Regions from separate parts of the Rhodoferax sp. WC2427 genome, predicted to be linked through region 1. Evidence: predicted binding sites of a transcription regulator. Region 1 holds the regulator's gene; each other region holds the start of a gene.

Region 1 (7,760 bases):
ATCGGGATCATCGTGTGGGCCTATTCGCGCCGCAACAAAGCCCAGTTTGACGATGCGGCGCAGCTTCCCTTTTTACAGGACTGACCCCGAAGGATTTTTATGAGCGATTTCAATAGCGACTTCTGGTCGATTTTCGTCAGCGCGGTCTCGGTCGTCAGCATCGCCGCCTGCCTGCTCTTGCTGTGGATCACGGCCCGTAAGAAGGTGCCGTTCCAGGCCGACAACACCACCGGCCACGTGTGGGACGACGACCTGCGCGAGATGAACAACCCCCTGCCCCTGTGGTGGGTCGGCCTGTTCATCCTGACGGTGCTGTTCTCCATCGGCTACCTGGTAGCCTACCCCGGCCTGGGCAGCTTCAAGGGCACACTGGGCTGGAGCCAGGTGGGCGAATACGATGCCGAAGTCTCCAAGGCCAACCACGAACTGGAGCCGCTGTACGCCCAGTTCACCGCCCTGCCCCCCGAGAAGCTGGCCGGTAACGCCCAGGCCATGGCGGTGGGCGAGCGCCTGTTCATGAACAACTGCGCACAGTGCCACGGCTCGGACGCACGCGGCAGCAAAGGCTTTCCCAACCTGACCGACAGCGACTGGCTGCACGGCGGCACGCCCGACATCATCAAGCTCACCCTCACCCACGGCCGCATCGGCATGATGCCCCCCATGGCCGCCGCCGTGGGCACGCCCGACGACGTGAAGAACGTGGCCAACTACGTGCTCAGCCTGTCGGGCAGCCCCAACGATTCGCTGCGGGCGGCCCTGGGCAAGACCAAGTTTTCGGCCTGCGCGGCCTGCCACGGCGTGGGCGGCAAGGGCAACCCGGCCCTGGGTGCACCCAATCTGTCGGACGATATCTGGCTGCATGGCTGGGGCGAAGCCGCCATTATCGCCATGGTCAACAACGGCAAAACCAACCAGATGCCCGCCCAGAAAGACAAGCTGACCGAGGCACAAATCCATGTACTGACCAGCTACGTATGGGGTTTATCGAACAAGCCGACGCCGTAGGCCATGCGTAAAACCATCCCCATCACACCGGTAGTCGCCGATGGCGAAGAGCTGGTGTCGCTGTACGCGGCCCAGCCCAAAATCTATCCGCGCTCGGTGCAGGGCCTGTTTGCCCGCTGGCGCTGGGGCATGGTGTTCCTCACGCAACTGGTGTTCTACGGCCTGCCGTGGCTGCAGTACGGCGAGCGCCAGGCGGTGCTGCTGGACCTGGCAGCGCGGCGCTTTTACCTGTTTGGCCTGGTGCTGTACCCGCAGGATTTCATCTACCTGACGGGCCTGCTGGTGGTGTCGGCGCTATCTCTGTTCTTGTTCACCGCCGTGGCCGGACGGCTGTGGTGCGGCTTTACCTGCCCGCAGACGGTGTACAGCGAAATCTTCATGTGGATCGAGCGCCACATCGAGGGCGACCGCGGCGCACGCATGCGCCTGGACGGCGCGCCCCTGTCGGCCCAGAAGCTGGGAAAAAAGTGGGCCAAACACGCGGTGTGGATTCTGCTGTCGCTGTGGACCGGCTTCACCTTTGTGTCGTACTTCACCCCCACGCAAGAGCTGCTGCAAGAGTCGCTGCACCTGAACTTTGGCTCCTGGGAGGTCTTCTGGGGCCTGTTCTACAGCGCGGCCACCTATGGCAACGCAGGCTTCATGCGCGAGCAGGTGTGCAAATACATGTGCCCCTACGCCCGCTTCCAGAGCGCCATGTTCGACAAGGACACGCTCATCGTCAGCTACGACACCCGCCGCGGCGAGCCGCGTGGTGCCCGCTCCCGCAAGGCCGATCCGGCGGTGCTGGGCCTGGGCTCGTGCGTGGACTGCACTCTGTGCGTGCAGGTCTGTCCCACCGGCATCGATATCCGCCAGGGTTTGCAATACGAGTGCATCAACTGCGCCGCCTGCGTGGACGTGTGCGATGGCGTGATGGACAAAATGGGCTACGCCCGGGGCCTGATCCGCTTTGCCACCCAGAACGGCATTGCCGGGGGCTGGAATGCGCGCCAGATTCTGCGCCGGGTGCTGCGACCCCGGGTGCTGATCTACACCGCACTGCTGTGGACCATCGCTGCCGTGCTGCTGGCCACGCTGCTGCTGCGCACCCCGCTGAAGGTCGACGTGGTGCGCGACCGCGCCGCCCTGTCGCGCATTGTGGGCGGTGGCCAACTGGAGAACGTCTACCGCCTGCAGGTGATGAACGCCACCGAGGCACCGCAGCGCTACACCCTGTCGGCCCACGGGCTGGACGGGCTGGTGGTGGCATCGGAGACGGAAGTGGAAGTGGGTGCCATACAGTCGCGCTGGGTCGCGGTACGCCTGCACATCCCCTACGGTTCGGCCACGCCCGGTTCGCACCCGGTGGTGTTTGACATCCAGAGTGCCGACGGCAAAGACCGCGTATCCGAAAAATCCACGTTCATCGTGCCCCGATAAGGAGAAGACCCATGTCTGAAAAAATCCCACAACCTTGGTGGAAATATGGCCACGTGTGGCTGGTCATCTCCGGCCCGCTGTTGGTGGTGGTGGCGGCACTGGTCACCGCCTGGCTGGCCTTCACCCGGCAAGACCCGGTACTGGCGCAAGACTATTACCGCCAGGGCCAGGAAATCAACAAAACCCTGGCCCTGCAGGGCACACTGGCCCCGGCCGAGCTGGGGCGCAACCATGCGGCCACGCCCCCCGGCGCGGTGCGGCAGAAGTAGGAGCGCGGCATGGCAGTGCAACGCATCACCAGCGTGCTGTGGTCGGGGTTTTTGGGGGCGTGTCTGCTAGAAGGCCTGGTATTTGCGGTAGTCGATCCGACGAGCCTGCACTGGCTGGGCCAGCCTCTGGACCTGTCACGCCAGGGGGTCTACAGCCTAGCCTTCTTTGCCTTCTGGACCGTGGCGGCGATGATCAGCAGCCTGACCCTGCTGGTGGGCCAGCCGGTGGGCGAAGCGACTATAAACAGGGTTGAAGATTGACGATGCGCTTGAGCGCTTCGGTGTCCAGGATGCGGATGTGGCGCTGCTTGACTTCGACCACGCCGTCCTCGGCAAACTTGGAGAAAGTGCGGCTCACCGTCTCCAGCTTCAGGCCCAGGTAGCTGCCAATTTCTTCGCGCGTCATGCGCAGCACCAGTTCCAGCGGCGAGAAGCCGCGCGCGTGCAGGCGCTGCACCAGGTTCAGCAAAAAGGCCGCCAGCCGCTCCTCGGCCCGCATGCTGCCCAGCAGCAGCATGACGCCGTGTTCACGCACGATCTCGCGGCTCATGATCTTGTGCACATGGCGCTGCAGGGCGTTGACTTCGCGCGACAGCTCTTCGATGCGGTCAAACGGCATTTCGCAGACCTCTGCATCCTCCAGCGCCACCGCGTCGCAGGTGTGCTGGTCGTTGACGATACCGTCCAGCCCGATGATCTCGCCCGCCATCTGGAAGCCCGTGACCTGGTCGCGCCCGTCTTCGGTGGTGATGGAGGTTTTGAAAAACCCGGTGCGGATGGCGTACAGCGCGGTGAATGCCTCGCCATTGCGGAACAGCGTGGTGCCGCGTTTGACCTTGCGGCGCAAGGCCACCAGGCCATCAATTCGCTCCAATTCCTCCTGGTTTAGACCGAGCGGCATGCACAATTCGCGCAGATTGCAGTTCGAACAGGCGGCTTTGATGGCGATTGGGGTCATGGGCGTAGTATGAACTTTTTTTAAGTCACTATTTTCTGGCACCCACATCTGCATGCCGTTTGATCCACATCAATGGAGGCCAGGACCGTTCACGGCACATTGCAGGCATGCAACAAAAGCGCTCGCCATGACCCGTGTTTTACCCCGTGTTGCCACCGAACTTCTGCAGCGTTACGACGTGCCGGGGCCCCGCTACACCTCTTACCCCACCGCCGACCGCTTCGTCGAAGCCTTCACCGGCGAAGACTACGCCCGCGCCCTGCGCCTGCGCCGGGCCACCGCCACCGCCCTGCCGCTGTCGGTGTACGTGCACATCCCGTTTTGCGAGTCGCTGTGCTACTACTGCGCCTGCAACAAGATCATCACCAAGCGCCATGAGCGCGGTGCCGCCTACCTGCAGTACCTGGAGCGCGAAATGGCCCTGCACTCCGCCCAACTGGGCGTGGGCCGGGCGGTCAGCCAGCTGCATCTGGGCGGCGGCAGCCCCACTTTTTTGAGCGACGGCGAGCTGGCCCAGCTGATGGTGCTGCTGCGCCGCCATTTCAACCTGGCGCCCGGCGGCGAATACGCCATCGAGGTCGATCCCCGCACCGTGGATGCCGAACGGCTGGCGGCCCTGGCCGCGCTGGGCTTCAACCGCCTGAGCTTTGGCGTGCAGGACTTCGATGCCGACGTGCAAAAAGCCGTGCACCGCGTACAGCCCGCACAGCAGGTGTTCGACCTGGTGGCCGAGGCACGCCGCCTGGGCTTCGACTCCATCAACACCGACCTGATCTACGGCCTGCCGCGCCAGACGCCCACCTCGTTTGCCCGCACCCTCGAGCAGGTGGTGGAGCTGCGCCCCGACCGCATTGCCCTGTACGCCTACGCCCATTTGCCCGAACGCTTCAAGCCACAGCGCCGCATTTTGAATGCCGACCTGCCCAGTGGCGCCGCCAAGCTGGCCATGCTGTCGCAGGCGCTGGAGGCCCTCATGGGGGCCGGCTACGTCTACGTGGGCATGGACCATTTCGCCCTACCCAATGACGCACTGGCGGTGGCCAAGCGCCAGGGGCGGCTGCACCGCAACTTCCAGGGCTACAGCACCCAGCCCGACTGCGACCTGATCGGCCTGGGCGTGTCGGCCATTGGCCGCATCGGCCCCACCTACAGCCAGAACGCCAAAACGCTGGAGGCCTACTGCGACATGATCGACCAGGGCCAGCTGCCCGTGGTGCGCGGCCTGGCCCTGGGCCGCGACGACCTGGTGCGCCGCGCCGTCATCATGGCCATCATGTGCCAGGGTGCGGTGCAGTTCGAATCCATCGAGCTGGCCTACCTGGTAGACTTCCGGGCCACGTTTGCCACCGAGTTGCTGGCCTTGCAGCCCCTGGTGGAGGCCGGCATGGTCACGGTGGATGCCACCAGCATCCAGGTCACCGCCACCGGCTGGTTCTTCGTGCGCGCCGTGGCCATGGTGTTCGACCGCTACCTGCAGGCTGACCAAAACCGCGCCCGCTTTTCACGGATCATTTGATGGTCTCCACCCTGGCCTGGACCGCTCTGCTCATGGGCCTGGCCGGTGGCCCGCATTGCGCGGGCATGTGCGGCGCAGCCTGTGCGGGCGTGGTGCGGGTAGCGGGTGCCCGCCAGGGCATGCTGCAACTGCAGGCCGGACGCTTGCTGGGCTACACGCTGGCGGGTGCCTTGGCCGCCGCCACCGTCAACACGCTCGCCTGGCTCACCGCCCCCGCCGCCGCGCTGCGCCCGGTGTGGACGCTGTTCCACGTGGCCGTGCTGGTCTGGGGCGGCACGCTGCTGGTGCTGGCGCGGCAACCCATGTGGGTGGATGGCCTGGGCCGCAACCTGTGGGCCAGCCTGCGCCCCCGCGTAGCGGGCCGGTCGTGGATCCTGGTGGCCGGGGCCGCCTGGGCGCTGATGCCGTGCGGCCTGCTGTACTCGGCGCTGCTGGTCGCCTCGCTCAGCGGCGGGCCGCTGGATGGCGCACTGTGCATGGCCTTGTTTGCCCTGGGCAGCAGCATCACCCTGGTGGCCGGGCCCTGGCTGTGGGTGCGCCTGCAGGCCTGGCGCAGCCCCCAGCGCAAAGAATGGGGCATGCGGGCGGCAGGTGCATCGCTGGCAGGCGTGGCCGTATGGGCTTTGGTGCACGACATGGACCCGCGGGTTTTGGAGTTCTGCCGAAGCCTGTGGTGAAATTCGCCCCATGCACACTCCACCTCGCTTCTGGGCCGACCTCACCACCCGCGACTTCGCGCTGCTCGACCCGGCCCGCACCGTGGCCGTGCTGCCCGTGGCCGCCACCGAGCAACACGGCCCGCACCTGCCGCTGAGCGTGGACACCACCCTGGTCGATGGCGTGATTGCCGCCGCGCTGCCGCTGCTGCCCACCGATGCCTCGGTGCTGGTGCTGCCGACCCAGCAGGTGGGCTTCAGCCCCGAGCATGTGCGCTTTCCGGGCACGCTCACGCTGTCCAGCGAAACCCTCATCCGCGTCTGGACCGAGCTAGGCGCCTGCGTGGCCCGCAGCGGGGTCAAAAAGCTGTTGATCTTCAATGCCCACGGCGGCCAAGTCAGCCTGATGGACATCGTGGCCCGCACCCTGCGCACCGAGCACGGCTTGCTGGTCTACAGCGCCAGCTGGTTCAACCTGCCGCTGATTGATGCGAACGCATTGTTCAGCCCCGAAGAACACCGCTTCGGCATCCACGCGGGCGACACAGAAACGTCGATGATGCGGGCCCTGCGCCCCCACACCGTGCGCATGGAGTTGGCCCTCAACTTCCCATCCACCTCGCAAGACCGCGCCGCCCAGTACCCCATCCTAGGCAATGGCAAAAGCGCCAAGCTGGGCTGGCAAATGCAAGACTACAACCCTACCGGCGCGGCAGGCAACGCGGCTGCTGCCACGGTAGAAAAAGGCCAGGCGCTGGTGGCGGCTTCGGGCCAGCAACTGGCGTTGCTGCTGCAAGAGATTGCCGATTTGCCGCTGTCCACCCTGGTGGACGGGCCGGATCTGGGCTAAACCAGGATTTAGGCCTGTTTTTTAGGCATTAAATCAGCCCCTGCCGCTTATTCAATCAGCGTGAGCAGCTCCTATTTTTGACATCAAAAACAAGAGCATCCGTTCACAGCAAACCATAGGCCAGCATGCCTGCCGTGCCCCACATCATCAGGGCCACCAGCCCGTCCAGCGCACGCCACAGGGCGGGCGACTGCAGGCGCTGCCCCAGCACCAGGGCGCTCAGCCCCAGCCCCACAAACCACAGCACCGACCCGCTGGCCGCGCCCAGCCCAAAAACGGTATTGCCCGGCGAGCCCCAGGCCAGCGAGGCCGTGCCGATCAGCACCAGCGTCTCCACCAGCGCGTGCGGGTTCAGCCAGGCCACCGCCAGCGCCGCCCCAACCGCCTGCTGGCGGCTCATGGCCGCCACCGGCGCCCCCACGGCCTGGTGCGCCGCCGACCCGGCGCGAAAGCGGCCCCAGGCCTTCCAGCCATAGCACAGCAAGAACACCACGCCACCGCAGACCATCGCCGCCTGCACCCCGCGCGGCAAGCCGCCCAACTGCGACAGGCCCAGCACCCCCAGCGCGATCAGCGCCACGTCGGACGCAATGCTCACCGCCACCGTCAGCCCCACATGCTGCCCCCGCAGCCCCATGCGCAGCACGTGGGCGTTTTGCGGGCCAATGGCCACGATCAGCGACAGGCTGAGCAGCAAACCGGCGCTGAAGGCAGGGGCGAGGAAGAAGCTGGACATGGCGGGGCTCTCAAAAAGGAATGCCCAGAGTGTCGAAGTTTTGCGCCACTACTTAAAGTTAACTAAATTAAACTTGCATCACACAAGAAATACTTAACCATGCTCGATGCCCGCCAATTGGAAGCCCTGGCCGCCGTACTCGAATACGGCGGCTTCGGCCCCGCCGCCCAGGCGCTGAACCTCACCCTGGCCGCCATCTCCCTGCGCATCAAGGGCCTGGAGGCCGCCATGGGCCAGCGCCTGTTGGTGCGCGGCAAAACCGTGCGCGCTACACCCGCCGGGCAGGCGCTGCTGGCCCACATCAAACAGCTGCGCATGATGGAGGCCGACCTGCTGGGCGGCCTG
Region 2 (7,760 bases), 130 kb from region 1:
CGAGACGCTGTTTGCCGCCCTGTCTGGGGCCCTGCTGATGGCCGACCGGCTGAACGCCGCCGGGCTGGTCGGCTGCGGCCTGATCAGGCCAAGATAGGCACACCCCCAGGCTTGCCCACTGCCCCGGAATCGGCTTGCAAAGCCGAGTACGCATGTGGCATCCAACCCCCTTGCAGGGGGCCACACCAGCAGCCTGGCAAAGCCAGTTCTGCGGTGTTTCTGGCGGGCATCCGTTCTGGCCGAGAGTTTCGGCTGAACCTTACCAATCCTTCGAATTAGTGGATGACCTGGGCCAGCAGGCCGTCGGCGTAGTGGCCCGCCACCACCTGTAAGGTGTGGCCCTTGACGCCGGCCGCCTGGCCTTCGCAACCGAACTCCAAAAAGCGCTGTTTGCACAGCTTTTTGGCGGCTTCACGGGCGGGCTTGAGGTAGTCGCGGGGGTCGAACTTTTCGGGGTTTTCGATGAAGAACTTGCGGATCGCGCCGGTCATGGCCAGACGCACATCGGTGTCGATGTTGATCTTGCGCACGCCGTGCTTGATGGCTTCCTGGATCTCTTCGATCGGCACGCCGTAGGTTTCCTTCATGTCGCCGCCGTGCTCGCGGATGATGGCCAGCAGCTCTTGCGGCACGCTGGAGCTACCGTGCAGCACCAGGTGGGTGCTGGGGATGCGCAGGTGGATTTCCTTGATGCGCTGGATGGCCAGGATGTCGCTGGTGGGCTTGCGGGTGAACTTATAGGCGCCATGGCTGGTGCCGATGGCGATGGCCAGCGCATCGATCTGGGTGCGCTGCACGAATTCGGCGGCCTGCTCGGGGTCGGTCAGCATCTGCGCCATGGTCATCACGTCGTCGGTGCCGTGGCCGTCTTCTTTGTCGCCCTGCATGGTTTCCAGCGAGCCCAGGCAGCCGAGTTCGCCCTCCACCGTCACACCGACGCGGTGCGCCAGCTCGACCACTTTGCGGGTGACTTCAACGTTGTAGTCAAAGCTGGCGATGGTTTTGCCGTCGGACTGCAGGGAGCCGTCCATCATCACCGAGCTAAAGCCCAGGTTGATCGCGCCCTGGCAGACTTCGGGGCTTTGGCCGTGGTCCTGGTGCATGACCAGCGGGATGTGGGGCCAGGTCTCGATCGCGGCCTGGATCAAATGTTTGATGAAGGGCTCGCCCGCGTACTTGCGCGCACCGGCGCTGGCCTGCAGGATGACGGGTGCACCCACCTCGTCGGCGGCTTGCATGACAGCCTGGACCTGCTCCAGGTTGTTGACATTGAAGGCCGGGATGCCATAGCCGTTGACGGCGGCATGGTCCAGCAGTTCGCGCATAGAAACGAGTGCCATGGTGGTGGTTCCAGAGAGTAAAAAAACGGGGGCAAAGCGGGCCAAAACCAGGCCGCGGAGTGGTATCCGCCGTTTTGGTAACCGCTTGGTAACTCTGCCAATTCTAGCGTTGTGCCAACAACGGCGTGCAGGCAAAAGCCGCGCCACCCGGCGGATACAGCTTTGTAACTATTTGTTGGCGCGTGCCCTGGGCACCCGTATCCAAGGAAAACCGGCCCGTGCAGGCCGCCATGCGGGCCTGCAAGACCCACGTTGCATGGGCCACCGGAAGAAGCGAGGGCTGCGCTAGGCAGCCCTCCAGGAACATCAGCTGACCTGGCAGATCTTCAGCATATTGGTGCCGCCGGGGGCACCCATGGGCTCGCCGCAGGTGATGGCGTACACATCGCCGCGCTGCACGATGCCGCGGTTGAGGAGATGGCTCTCGGCCTGTCCCAGCGCAGTGTCGCGGTCGGTGCTGGCGTCCATCAACAGAGGCAACACGTTGCGGTACAGCGCCATCTTGCGCTGGGTGGCCAGGCGCGGGGTCAGGGCGTAGATGGGTACGTGGATGCTGTGGCGGCTCATCCACAAGGCGGTGGAGCCGCTGTCGGTCATGGCCACGATGGCCTTGGCACCCAGGTGCTGCGCGGTGAACAGCGCGCCCATGGCGATGGACTGGTCGATGCGGCTGAAGATCTTGCCCTTGAAGTCGGCTTCCAGCTCGCCAAACTCGGCCTTTTCGGCTTCGCGGCAGATATTGGCCATTTCCAGCACGGTTTCCAGGGGGAACTTGCCGGCAGCGGTTTCGGCGCTGAGCATCACTGCGTCGGTACCGTCCAGCACGGCATTAGCCACGTCGCTGACCTCGGCGCGGGTGGGCACCGGGTTGGTGATCATGCTCTCCATCATCTGGGTGGCGGTGATGACCACCTTATCGCTGGCGCGGGCCATGCGGATCATGCGTTTTTGCAGGGCGGGCACGGCGGCATTGCCGACTTCGACCGCCAGGTCACCACGCGCCACCATGATGCCGTCGCTGGCATCCAGAATGGACTGCAGGTGCGGAATGGCTTCGGCGCGCTCGATCTTGGCGATCATGCCGGGCTTGTGGCGGAATTCGGCGGCAGCCACGTTGCACAGCTGGCGGGCCATTTCCATGTCGGTGGCGTTCTTGGGGAAGCTCACGGCCACGTAGTCGGCCTGGAAGGACATGGCGGTCTTGATGTCGTCCATGTCTTTGCTGGTCAGCGCCGGGGCGGTCAGGCCACCGCCCTTTTTGTTGATGCCCTTGTTGTTGGACAGTTCGCCGCCGAGCTTGACGATGGTGTGCACCGCCTCGCCGTGCACGGCTTCGACGGTCATGACGATCAGGCCGTCGTTGAGCAGCAACACGTCGCCGGGCTTGACTTCACGCGGCAGTTCTTTGTAGTCCAGGCCCACGCCGTAGATGTCGCCGGGTTCGGTGCGGGCGGCATCCAGCACAAATTTCTGGCCGGGCTCCAGCATGACCTTGCCTTCGGCAAACTTGGCCACACGGATCTTGGGGCCCTGCAGATCGGCCATGATGGCCACTTCGACGCCCGCACGGCGAGCGGCTTCGCGCACCATCATGGCGCGGTCGATGTGGTCCTGCGCCTTGCCATGGCTGAAGTTCAGCCGCACCACATTCACACCCGCTCGGATCAGCTGTTCCAGAATTTCTGGCGAATTGGAAGCAGGGCCGAGGGTGGCAACAATTTTGGTGGCGAGGCGGGGCATGCGAAAGTCTCCGGTGTAATTTAGTTTCCATTTTCACACGAAAGTAGTTACTAAAAGGTTACAGAACAACCATGAAAACCCTAGTTGCGCCACGGGCACGGGGCCTTGGTACAAAGTTACCATGGTGCCACGCCCTGCAAATGCTTTGATCTGGGTCAGTACGGCTGCCGCCCAGCGCGCATAGGATCGCGGCAGCTGATTTGCGTACCCATGCGCGGCCACCGGCTTCGCTAGGCAAATCACCCACCTGAAATACACGTTGACCGTGTTTTGCCATGTCATCTTCGACTGAAAACCACACTTCCACCCTCCCACCCGTACCCCTGGCACCCGGCGTACCGCTGCCGCACCGCAAGGTGATCCGTTCCTGGCTGATTCCCCTGTCACAGCGCACCACGCTGCGCGCCCTGTGGCTGCTGGCACTGGACTACGCCGTGCTGGGCACCCTGCTGACCGGCACCGTGTTGCTGGCATCTGTGTGGGCCAAGCTGCTGTGCGGACTGGCCGCAGGTTTCGTGGTGGGGCGGTTGTTCGTCATCGGCCACGACGGCTGCCACCAAAGCCTGACACCGCACCGCGGCCTGAACAAATGGCTGGGCCGCATCGCCTTTTTGCCGTCGCTCACGGCCTATAGCCTGTGGGATGTAGGCCACAACGTGGTGCACCACGGCTTCACCAACCTCAAGGGCGTGGATTTTGTCTGGGCCCCGCTGACGCAGCAGGAATACCAGGCCCTGTCGCCGGTGGGCCGGGTGCTGCAGCGCATCTACCGCAGCGGCTGGGGGCCGGGCCTGTACTACATGGTGGAGATCTGGTGGAAAAAGATGGTGTTTCCCGGGAAGTCGCAAATGGGCAACACCCACCGTGCCGTCTTCACCTGGGATTGCCTTCTGGTCAGTGCCTTTGCCCTGCTCTGGATCGCCGCGCTGGCCGCCGCCGCGCTGGCCACCGGCCAATCGGTGGCACTGCTGCTGTTGCTGGGCTTTGCGGTGCCGATGTTCTTCTGGTTCAACATGATGGGCTTTGTGATCTACGGCCACCACACGCACGTCAAGGTGTCGTGGCACGACGACCGCGCGGTGTGGCTGCGGGCCCAGCCGTTTGTGTCCACCACGGTGCACCTGACCTTCCCGCTGCAGATCGGCGCGCTGGTGCACCACATCATGGAGCACACCGCCCACCACGTGGACATGAGCATCCCGCTGTACAAGCTCAAGGTGGCACAGGCCAAGCTGGAAGAGCTGCTGCCCGGGCGCATCGTGGTGCAGCCGTTCTCATGGCGCTGGTACTTTGACACCGCACGCGCCTGCAAGCTGTACGACTTCACGCGCCACTGCTGGACCGACTTCCAGGGCCAGGCAACCAGTCCGGCTCGCCCATAAAGCGTCCTTCAACCGGGTGAACCTGGTGGACGTTTGATCTGGCGCAAACCCGGTGTACACACGGTTTGATGCGGCGCAAAGTCCCCAAGGGCCCGGTCTTCTGTAATCAAGGGGTGGGATGTTCCCGCAACCTGATTGAAAGAAGACCATGCAAAAAACCGTATTCGCCGCCGCACTCTGCGCCCTGCTGTCCACCGCCGCCCTGGCCCAGTCCAGCGCCCCCGGTCCCTGGCTGGTTCGCGCCCGCGCCGTGCACCTGGACAGCGCCAATGGCGACACCACCCCGCTCTCGCTGTCCATCAACAACAAGTGGATGCCCGAGCTGGACATCAGCTACTTCTTCACGCCCAACTTCGCCGCCGAGCTGGTGCTGACCGTGCCGCAAAAACAAACGCTGAGCGCAGGCGGCACCGCCATCGGCAGCTTCAAGCACCTGCCCCCCACACTGACGCTGCAGTACCACGCGCCCCAGGGCAACTTCACGCCCTACGTGGGCGCGGGCCTGAACTACACCCGCCTGAGCTCGGTGAACCTGCCCGCAGGCGTGACGGTGGACCGCAACAGCTTTGGTCCCGCCCTGCAAGTGGGTGTGGACATTCCGGTGGCCAAGAACATGGTGCTGAACTTCGACCTGAAGAAGGTCTACATCCGCACCGACGTTGCCGCCGGTGGCACCAAGCTGGGCACCTTCAAGGTCGACCCGGTGCTGTTTGGCATCGGCCTGGGCTGGAAGTTCTAAGCCACACCGATTTATAGGAAATCGGCGCTCCATGCTTATGGAATCGGCGTGAGCAGCTCTTAATTCAATAGCATCTCAGGTTTCCGATTCCTCGGGCAGCGTGAGCCGCCCGGTGTGGTAGTCGTAGCCATAGACCTCGCCATAGCGGCCCCACTCAATGGCCACCTGCAGCACGCGCTGGGCCTCCACCGCGTCCATGAACTCCTCCAGCAAGTCCAGAAAGCGCTTTTCGGACAGGGTGCCGTTGGGCTCGGATTCCAGGTTGCGCCGGATGTGCGCTGCCAAGGGCACGTGGGTCAGCAGCTGCTGGCCAAAAATCTCCTGCCGCCGCGCCTGGTCGGCATCCACGTAGTGCTGGCCCAGCGGAGTCAGGTGGATGTCACCCTTGTCCACATGGGCCAGGCCCAGCAGGCCCAGCGCCTCGTAGGTGGGGAACAGCTCTTCGTCGGCCAGCTCGGACTCTTCGGCCAGTTGCGGCAGGTCGGCATGCCCGTCGAACGGCGCATCGGCCAGCAGTTCCAGCACGCCTTCGATGTGGCTGACATCGGTGGGCGGCAACCGGTAGCCCAAGTGGGCGGTGACCGGCTCCCCAGCGGTCGCCTCCTGCGCGGGACGCTGCGTCATCAAGGCATAGACCTCGTCGATCAGCGCCCGCACCTCGACGGCATCTGCGTCGCGCGGGCGCGGCAGGTCGATCAGCACCTCGTCGCGGATGCGGCCCGGGTCGCTGGCCAGGATGATGATGCGGTCGGCCATCATCACCGCCTCTTCGATGTTGTGCGAGACGATCAGGATGCCCTTGGTGGGGATCTGGTCGCCATCCCACAGCTCCAGCATGTCGTTGCGCAGGGTTTCGCCGGTCAGCACGTCCAGCGCCGAAAACGCCTCGTCCATCAGCAAAATATCGGGGTTGGTGACCAGGGCGCGGGCAATGCCCACCCGCTGCTTCATGCCGCCCGACAGCTCGCGCGGCAAGGCGCCGCCAAACCCGGCCAGGCCAATCATCTCCAGCACCGCATCGGCGCGGGTCTGGCGCTCTGCGGCGGGCACGCCCTGGGCTTCCAGGCCCAGCTCCACGTTCTGCTGCACCGTCAGCCAGGGGAACAAGGCAAACGACTGGAACACCATGGCGATGCCCGCCACCGGCGCGTGGATGGCCCGCTGGCGGTATTCCACCTTGCCGTGGTCGGCCGGAATCAGCCCGGCCATGATGCGCAGCAGGGTGGACTTGCCCGAGCCCGACTTGCCCAGCAGGGCCACGATTTCGCCATCGGCCAGGTGGAAATCCACCGACTCCAGCACGCTGCGGGCGGTGCCGTCGGCGGCGCGGAAAGACTTGGCCACACCTTGCAGTTCGATCAGATTCATAGGGGTTCTCCAGCGCCGCGTCAGCGGCTGCGGTCTTCGGCCAGCACGTACAGCTTGCGCCAGAAGAAGCGGTTCAGCAGCATCACAAAAATACACATCACGCCAATGCCCAGCGCGATGCGGTGGAAGTCGCCTGCATCGGTCATTTGCTTGATGTAGCTGCCCAGGCCGTCAGCCACCAGGGTGGTTTTGCCCCAGGTGACGTACTCGGCCACGATGCTGGCGTTCCACGAGCCGCCGCTGGCGGTAATGGCCCCGGTGATGTAGCTGGGGAACACCGCAGGCAGGTAGACGCGCTTCCACTTGAGCCAGCCTGTCACACCCAGGTTGTCGGCGGCCAGGCGCAGCTCGTTCGGGATGGTGGCAGCCCCGGCCACCACGTTGAACAGGATGTACCACTGGGTGCCGAACACCATCAGCGGGCTGAGCCAGATATTTGGGTTCAACCGCCAGGTCACCAGCAGGTAGACCACCAGCGGAAACATCAGGTTGACCGGAAACGCCGCCAAAAACTGCGCCACCGCCTGCACCCGCTGCGAGTACGCGGGCCGCAGCCCGATCCACACCGCCACCGGCACCCACACCAGCGAGGCCAGGGCGATCAGCAGCAGCACCCGGGCCAGGGTGATCAGGCCCAGAAAACCCACATGCGCGGCCTCGCCCCAGCCGACCACGGTGTGCACAAACAGCACCAGCCAGGCCAGCGCTGCCACGGCGGCCAGCACCAGCACGCCATCCCACACGCGTTCCCACAGCGGGTGGGCGGGCTCGGGGCGCGCATCGCGCACAGCAGCACCACCGCGCACGCTGAACCAGCCCAGCGCACCGCGCATCAGCGTCCAGAAGTGGGCGCTCAGGCCACGCATCCAGTGGCTGCGGCCCATCCAGTCCAGCAGCCAGGACTGCTGCGCCATGTCACCCTGCGACTCTTCGAACCGGAACTTGTCGGCCCAGGCCAGCAGCGGCCGGAAGAACAGCTGGTCGTACAACAAAATGCCCGCCAGCATGGCCGCAATCGCGTAGCCAATGGCCCAGCCGTCCTTGGCCTCGATGGCCACGGCAATGTAGGAGCCGATGCCCGGCAGCTTGATGTCCTGGTTGGCCACCGAAATGGCTTCCGCCGCCACCAGAAAGAACCAGCCGCCCGACATCGACATCATCATGTTCCACAGCAGCCCTGGCATGGCAAAC
Region 3 (7,760 bases), 540 kb from region 1:
TGGTGGACACGTACCGCCGGGTGCGCAACACGCTGAAGTTCCTGATGGCCAATGTCAGCGACTTCAACCCTGCCACCGACGCAGTGCCGTTCGACCAGCTGCTGGAAATCGACCGCTACGCCCTGGGCCGCGCGGCCCAGCTGCAGGCCGACATCCTGGCCCACTACGAGGTGTACGAGTTCCACCCCGTGGTGGCCAAGCTGCAGGTGTACTGCAGCGAAGACCTGGGCGCCTTCTACCTAGACGTGCTCAAAGACCGCCTCTACACCACCGCACCGAAGTCCCTGGCCCGCCGCAGTGCCCAAACCGCGCTCTGGCAGATCACCCACGCCATGCTGCGCTGGATGGCCCCGTTCCTGAGCTTCACGGCCGAAGAGGCGTGGAAGATCTTTGGCAGCAGCGACTCCATCTTTCTGGAAACCTATGCCGAGCTGCCCGCGCCGGACGCCGCCCTGCTGGCCAAGTGGAGCCGCATCCGCGAGATCCGCGACGCGGTGAACAAGGACATCGAAGTGCTGCGCGCCGACGGCAAGGTGGGTGCATCGCTGCAGGCCAATGTCGACCTGGCGGTGCCCGCCGACGACTTCGCCTTGCTGTCCAGCCTGGGCGCGGACCTGAAGTTTGTGTTCATCACCTCCGCTATTACTTTGGTAGCTACTCCCGCTGTAGCCATCAGCGCAAAGGCCAGTTTAGACACCAAATGCGAACGCTGCTGGCACTACACGCCCGACGTGGGCGTGGACGCGGCCCACCCCACCCTGTGTGGCCGTTGCAGCAGCAACCTGTATGGCGCTGGTGAAACCCGGGTGTTTGCATAATGGCGACCCGCAGCAAATCCACTTTTGGCAAGTCCGGTGCCAGCATGCTTCCCTGGCTGGGCCTGGCGCTGATCATTTTCATGGCCGACCAGTTCACCAAAGTGCTGATCATGGGCTACTACCAGCTGGGCGACAGCACCACGGTCACCAGCTTCTTCAACATCGTGCGGGCCCACAACACCGGCGCGGCGTTCTCGTTCCTGGCCGGTGCGGGCGGCTGGCAGCGCTGGTTCTTCACCGGCCTGGGTGTGGTGGCGGCGCTGTTCATCGTGTACATGCTGCGCTCGCATGCCGGGCAAAAGCTGTTTTCGTTCGCCATGGCCTGCATTCTGGGCGGCGCCATCGGCAACGTGGTGGACCGCCTGCTGCACGGCTACGTGGTGGACTTTCTGGACTTCCACTGGCGCGGCATGCACTTTGCGGCCTTCAATGTGGCCGACGCAGGCATCACCATCGGGGCCATCTGCCTGATTCTGGACGAGCTGCTGCGGGTCAAGCGCGGCAAGTAAACCGGTCGCCAGGGCCGCAGCGGGCAGGCCATGGCGGAAATTTCAGACTTTCAGGCCATTTTTCAGGTATAAAAAGGCCTTCTTGCGCTTGCCGAATCAGCGTAGGCAGCTCCTATTTTTTACTATCAAAATAGAAGCAACCTGTTGCAATGGGTATGGGCGGCAGGCGTGGCACCATTGCGGGCGTTCTGGAACACTGTGCAGAACACACTTCCCCGCAAGGAATCCCCATGCCCCAGCCCTACCAGCAAGAAGCCCCCGCCCGCGCCACCATCGACACCACCCCCGGCCCGCTGGTGCTGGAGTTTGGCGACGACTATTGCGGCATTTGCGCGGCGGCGCGCCCGGCCATTGAACAGGCGCTGGCGGGGCAGCCCGAGGTGCAGCACCTGAAGATCGCCGACGGCCGGGGCCGCCCGCTGGGCCGCGCCTTCGGCGTGAAGCTGTGGCCGACCCTGGTGTTTTTGCAAGACGGGCACGAAGTGGCGCGGCTGGTGCGGCCCATGCAGGCGCAGCCAATTACCGAGGTGCTGCAGTTGCTATCTAAATAATAGCTACTCACGCCTATCGGAGTAGCGCGGGCGGCCTGTTTTGCTTATATTTTGGGGACAGGAGGAAAACCATGTCCATCCAGCTCGACCACACCATTGTTCCCAGCCGCGACAAGGTCGCCGCGGCGCGCATGCTGGCGGAGCTACTGGACGTGCCCTGGGCCCCCAGCGGCATGGGGCCGTTTGCGCCGGTTTACCTTAACGACGGGCTGACGCTGGACTTCATCGACACCGACGACGCATTTCCGGTCTACCACTTTTGCTTCCGCGTCACCGAGGCCGATTTCGACGCCATCCTGGCGCGCATCCAGGCCCAGGGCCTGCCCTACCGCAGCACGGTGCGGGGCAGCATGGACATGCAGGTCAACCACCAGTTTGGGGGCCGCAATGTCTACTGGAACCAGCCCGACGGGCACCAGTGGGAGATCCTGACGGTCAGCTACGCGCGCCAGCCGTAGCAGGCGTTCTGAGGCCCCTCCCCGGCTCACAGGTCTACCTGCGTGCCGGGCGCAGGCACCTCGACCTTCCAGCCCCGCGTCTGGGCGATCCGGTCGGCAAATCCACGGGCCGTTTGCGCCTCGCCATGGACCACAAAAGTACGCCGGGGTGCGTGCGTAAACCCCTGCAGCCAGCCCAGCAGCGCGGCCTGGTCGGCGTGGGCCGACAGCCCGCCGATGGTGTGGATGTGCGCCCGCACCACGTGCTCTTCACCAAAGATGCGCACCCGCTTGACGCCGTCCACCAGTTTGCGGCCCAGCGTGCCCGCGGCCTGGAAGCCGATGATGACAATGGCGCATTCGGGCCGCCCGAGGTTGTGGCTCAGGTGGTGTTTGATACGGCCCGCGTCGCACATGCCGCTGGCCGAGATGATGATGGCCCCAGACTGGATGGCGTTCAGCGCCACCGACTCTTCCACGGTTTGGGTGAAGTGCAGGTCGATCCATTGGGACAAGGTGTCTTGGGGCAGCAGGTAGGCCTGGGTTTCCGCGTCCAGCAATGCCTTGTGCCGCCAGGTGATGTCGGTGGCTTTGGTGGCCATGGGGGAATCGACAAATACGGTCAGCCGCGGCAGGCGGCCTTGTCGGCACAGGTCGGCCAGCAGCCAGATTACCTCCTGGGTCCGCCCCAGGGCAAAGGCGGGAATGATGGTGTTGCCTTTGCGCTGGGTGGTTGTGCCAATCACCTCGACGAGTTCGTCCACGGTGTCCTTGAGCGACCGGTGCAGGCGGTCGCCGTAGGTGGATTCGACCAGCAGGACATCGGCATGGGTGATGGTGGTGGGGTCGCGCACGATGGGCCGACCCGGTTGCCCCAGGTCGCCAGAGAAGACCAGCTTGGTGGTCTTTTTGCCTTCGGTCACCCACAGCTCCAGACTCGCCGAGCCCAGGATGTGGCCCGCATCGCGAAAGCGGCACCGCAGGCCCGGATCGGGCCGGACATCTTCGTCGTAGGCCACGCCGCTCAGCTGCTCCAGACAGGCCTGCGCCTGCGCCACCGTGTACAGCGGCGCGGGTGCGCCGGCCCGCTTGCGCTGCCGGTGGTTTTTGCGCTGGGCCCGGGCCCAATCGGTTTCCTGGATGTGCGCGCTGTCGAGCAGCATCACCGCCAGCAGATCCGCGGTGGCGTGGGTGGTGATGATCGAGCCCCGAAAACCCAGCGCGCACAGCCGAGGCAACAGGCCGCTGTGGTCGATGTGGGCATGGGTGAGCAGCACGAAGTCGACCTGCCGCGGGTCGAATGTCCAGGCCTGGAGGTTGCGTGCCCGGGCTTCGCTACCGCCCTGGAACATCCCGCAATCGACCAGAAACCGCAGCGTGCCGGTCTCGACCAGAAAGCACGAGCCAGTGACTTCCTGCGCGGCACCGATGAATGTCAGCTTCATGCGCGTCCCCTAGAGTGGCCCCCAGTATGGACCCACCCGGCGTAGCGGAATTGACCTTGGTCAACAATCTGACGCTATCGAAAAAGTAGCTACTCACGCTGATGGAATAAGCACAAGCAGGGGTTTTTGCTTAAAACCCCAAGCCTGAGAAACCGTCAGTTCGCCAGAATGGTGTGCGGCACGCGCCCGACCGGCACCGTCTTCAGCGCCTTGCCGTTCTCGGTGTTGATGATGGTCATGTCGTCCGACATGCCATTGGCGACAAACAGGCGTGAACCGTCCTTGTTCAAGGCCACACCCCAGGCCCGTTTGCCCACCAGCACTACCCGGCGCACGGTGCGGGTGGCCACGTCCACCTCGGCCACATGGTTGGCCCGCCCGAGCGCCACCCACACGGTTTTGCCGTCGGCCGTCATCAGCATGCCGACCGGCGTGATGTCGGCGGCGCGCATGCCCGGGAGCTGGAAAGCCAAGGTCTGCTTCACCTTCATGGCGCGCGTGTCGATGATGCTGACGCTGGCACCCAGCTCGTTGGTAACCCACAGCTCGCTGCCATCGGGGGTGAGCGCAAAGCGACGGGGCCGCATGCCCACCTTCACCTGCCCGGCGAGCTTGCGCGTGGCCACGTCGACGGCGTAGACGGTGTTGGCGCCCTCCGAAGTGACGTAGACAAACTTGCCGTCTGCGGATGCCAGCACGCCCTCGGGCTCGGTACCGGTCTTGACGGCAAACAACTGCTTCTTGCTGGCCAGGTCGTAGGCCGCCATCTGGTTCTCTTCTTCGATGGACACGTAGGCGGTCTTTCCGTCGGGCGACAGGGAGAATATCTCCGGGCTGTCGCCACTGGGGATGGTGTCGATCAGCTTGCCCGCCTGCACATCGACCACGCCGATCTGGTTGCTGTCGCCGCAGGCCACCATGATCAGCAGCCCGCCTTGCGCCCAGGCCATGTGCCGGGGCCGCAGGCAGGTGCGGATGGTGCGGATGGGCTTGCCCTCCGGGTCCATGTGCAGGATCTGGTTGTCTTTTTCGCTGCTGACAAAAATATCGGCGGCGGCCTGCAGGCTCAGGCTGGACAGGCACGCGGCCAGGCACAGGGACCAGCCGGTTTTCAAAAGCGTTTTCATGCGGTCATCCCTCGGTCGTTCTTGGCTGTCACTTTTTGGCGCACCCCGACCAGCGCCGGTGCAGTGTGCTCCAGGCTGCAACAGTGGCACGGCCGCGGTTCAGGGCGCCGCCAGGGTCAGGCCGCGCGACTGGAACAGCGCCAGCAGCGTGCCCTCTTTGCGCAGCGCATCCAGCGCATCGTCCAGCGCGGTGGCCAGCTCTTTGTTCCCGGCCTTGACGGCCATGCCCAGCGGCCAGCCATTGGGGGGGATGCCGGGCAGCACCAGCTTGGAAAAAGCCCAGTCCTTCCGGTCCAGCTTGGCGGCAAATATGGCGGCCTCGGCCTGCGCTAGCGTCACAAAGGCCACATCCGATTGCTGCGCCAACACCGCCTGGGCCGCGTCCAGACCGGTTTTGTAGAGGGAGGTATGCCCGCGCAGCAAACCGCCCTTGTAGCCCATCAGGGCGCTGGCGGCTCCGCTGCCTTGCTCCACGGCGATCTTCTGCTCCGCCAGGTCCTCGGGGTTGTAGACCTGGGCCAGCCGCCGGGGGTTGTGCAGCACCACCAGGTGTTCGCGGGTGTAGGGGCCAAAAATAAAGGCCTGGCGGTTCTCGGCCATGAAGTATTTGTCGACCGGCACGTGCAGCATGACATCGGCCGGGCCGTAGCCCAGGTAGTGGCCACGCCAGACCATGTTGCGCAGGTCGTCGTTCATGTTTTCGCCCGAGTCGAACGGCAGCAGCGCGGCGTTGAGCTGCAGCTGCCGGGCCAGGGCCTGGGCCAGACCGACGTCCAGCCCGGACATGCCCGAGGCGGCCCCGTCGGAGTACGGCGCGTTGTCTTTGTACAGCGCGACGGTGAGGGTTCCGCGGGCCTTGATTTTCTCCATCGCCGTGGGCTCCTGCGACCAGGCCTGGGGAGCTGCACTCAGCAGCAGGGGCAAGGCACCCAGCATTTTTCTACGCGACAGCAGGCTGGCAGATGCCAGCGTGGGCAGATTTTTCAAGAGTGTCTCCGGTTGTCGTTATGGGTGGGGTGAGGTCGCGCAGGCTTCAGGGCTCGCGGCGGGTTTCCAGGTAGGTCTTGATGGACCAGATGGCCTCTTGGGTCAGGATGCCCTCGAACGGCGGCATGTACACCCGCCCGTCACGCGCACGGCCACGGCGTACGGTGGAGAGGAAGTAGTCGTCCATTTCTTTGAAACAGGCCTGCTTTTTCGTGGCGTCCGCCAGCCCCATGCAGTCTGCGTCCAGCTTGCGCAGATCCGGAGAGATGCCCCCCGAGATGGCCTCCAGCCCATGGCACCGCGCGCAGTTCTGGTTGTAGGCAGAGGTGCCGATGCGCAGCGCCTCTTTGTGGCCGTCGCCAGTCGAATACGGATTGCTTTCCCGCCATTCGCTGCCCAGCTGGGGCAGGGTGTGGGTATCGACGGATTGCGGCACCACGTCTCCGTGTGCCATGGCCGGCACACTGCCCAGTGACAGGCACAGGACCAGGCCGGTGGCCAAAAATGTTCGACCGCGTTGCAGGAAGGATTTCATACGCTGTTTGCCTCGGTATTGTGTTGACGATGGTGTAGCAGTCAGCAAATACCGCGCCAGTGCCAAGCGAGGCGCCACGGCCGGTTTGGGCCCCATCCCGGCGCCCTGCGTGGCGCATCTGTGCCAATTTGCAGCACCGTGGTGTGCCGTGCCTGGCGAGCATCTTGCGTTGCTATGACCGCTGTAACGAAACGGAGCAAAATACATGGCTGACACCACCCCAAGAGGCCGCGCCGATTCCCGGGTCCCGGTTATACGCAACACAGATTGCCCCGAGAACGACAACTGGAATTGGCCCATAGAGCCACCCGGAGACAACATGATTGAAAATAGTTTTTCTGCGGTGAGCACATCCGCAAGCAGCCCCCAGCTGGAGAGCACGCCGTTTTCCGCGCTGATCGACTCATCCCGACAGCGCTCCAAGGAATACGGGCTGGAAGAAAACGACCGCCCAGACCTTTCCCGGGCTGCACGCGGCCTGATGAACCAGGCGCTGGAAGAGAACCGCTTTCTCTACCAGCACGCGGCACCGGTCATGGAAACGCTGTACGAGCAAATCGCCAACACCCACAGCATGGTGCTGCTGACGGCGCGCAGCGGCATGATTCTGCATTCGCTGGGCGACGCGGACTTCCTGGAAAAGGCCTCCCAGGTCGCCTTGCAGCCGGGCGTCGACTGGTCTGAAAAAGGCAAGGGCACCAACGCGATTGGCACCGCACTGGCCGAGGAAAAACCGATCGTGGTCCACGGCAGCCAGCACTTTCTGCAGGCCAACCGCTTCCTGACCTGTTCCTGCACACCGATATTCGATCCGTACGGCAAAGTCATTGGCGCACTCGACGTGACCGGCGACCACCGCAGCTACCACCAGCACACGATGGCCTTGGCGCGCATGTCCGCGCAGATGATCGAGAACCACATGTTCGCGGATGTGTTCCACACCGAGATCATGGTGCGCTTCCATACCCGCGCCGAGTTCCTGGGCACGCTGATGGAGGGCATTGCGGTGTTCGATCCGGACGGGCGCTTCATCACCGCCAACCGCAGCGCGCAGTTCCAGTTCGGCATGTCCAGCGGGGCGCTGGCGGCACATACTTTCTACTCGCTGTTTCGCATCTCCACCTCGCAATTCCACGACCGCGTCCGCACCGCCAAAGGCAACGTGATTTCGCTGTGCCTGCACAACGGTGTCACCATTTGCTGCCGCGCAGAACACAAGACACCACGGGCGTTCGAAACCGTCAATTTCTCGGGTGCCGACATCGTTCGGCCAGACGCCCAGTCCAAGGGGGACGGCAAGGCTTCCAATAGCGACATGCGGGCGCAGCAAAAGGCTTCACTGTCCAGCCTG

The links. The regulator FNR, encoded in region 1, switches genes on or off when oxygen is low (the NO sensors DNR and NnrR bind a similar motif). The targets are predictions, from matches to a motif close to TTGATNNNNATCAA.
Region 2: the regulator FNR is predicted to act here: its motif matches at 4,496-4,509, upstream of AB3G31_RS01535 (OmpW family protein).
Region 3: the regulator FNR is predicted to act here: its motif matches at 3,811-3,824, upstream of AB3G31_RS04875 (MBL fold metallo-hydrolase RNA specificity domain-containing protein).

Annotation. Positions count from the first base shown of each region.
Region 1 covers NZ_CP162006.1:459,886-467,645, reverse strand. Annotated here, with positions in the region: gene AB3G31_RS02215 (cbb3-type cytochrome oxidase subunit 3) at 1-84, shown strand, start outside; gene ccoP (cytochrome-c oxidase, cbb3-type subunit III) at 100-1,008, shown strand; gene ccoG (cytochrome c oxidase accessory protein CcoG) at 1,012-2,430, shown strand; gene AB3G31_RS02200 (FixH family protein) at 2,442-2,699, shown strand; gene AB3G31_RS02195 (hypothetical protein) at 2,709-2,960, shown strand; gene fnr (fumarate/nitrate reduction transcriptional regulator Fnr) at 2,938-3,657, opposite strand; gene hemN (oxygen-independent coproporphyrinogen III oxidase) at 3,785-5,173, shown strand; gene AB3G31_RS02180 (sulfite exporter TauE/SafE family protein) at 5,173-5,850, shown strand; gene AB3G31_RS02175 (creatininase family protein) at 5,861-6,679, shown strand; gene AB3G31_RS02170 (LysE/ArgO family amino acid transporter) at 6,783-7,415, opposite strand; gene AB3G31_RS02165 (HTH-type transcriptional regulator ArgP) at 7,515-7,760, shown strand, end outside.
Region 2 covers NZ_CP162006.1:326,640-334,399, reverse strand. Annotated here, with positions in the region: gene AB3G31_RS01555 (hypothetical protein) at 1-97, shown strand, start outside; gene fba (class II fructose-bisphosphate aldolase) at 276-1,340, opposite strand; gene pyk (pyruvate kinase) at 1,647-3,080, opposite strand; gene AB3G31_RS01540 (fatty acid desaturase) at 3,356-4,462, shown strand; gene AB3G31_RS01535 (OmpW family protein) at 4,611-5,201, shown strand; gene AB3G31_RS01530 (AAA-associated domain-containing protein) at 5,277-6,569, opposite strand; gene AB3G31_RS01525 (ABC transporter permease) at 6,590-7,760, opposite strand, start outside.
Region 3 covers NZ_CP162006.1:1,001,666-1,009,425, reverse strand. Annotated here, with positions in the region: gene ileS (isoleucine--tRNA ligase) at 1-818, shown strand, start outside; gene lspA (signal peptidase II) at 818-1,327, shown strand; gene AB3G31_RS04885 (thioredoxin family protein) at 1,558-1,878, shown strand; gene AB3G31_RS04880 (VOC family protein) at 1,950-2,336, shown strand; gene AB3G31_RS04875 (MBL fold metallo-hydrolase RNA specificity domain-containing protein) at 2,363-3,760, opposite strand; gene AB3G31_RS04870 (beta-propeller fold lactonase family protein) at 3,916-4,887, opposite strand; gene AB3G31_RS04865 (substrate-binding periplasmic protein) at 4,987-5,874, opposite strand; gene pedF (cytochrome c-550 PedF) at 5,921-6,328, opposite strand; gene AB3G31_RS04855 (sigma-54-dependent Fis family transcriptional regulator) at 6,753-7,760, shown strand, end outside.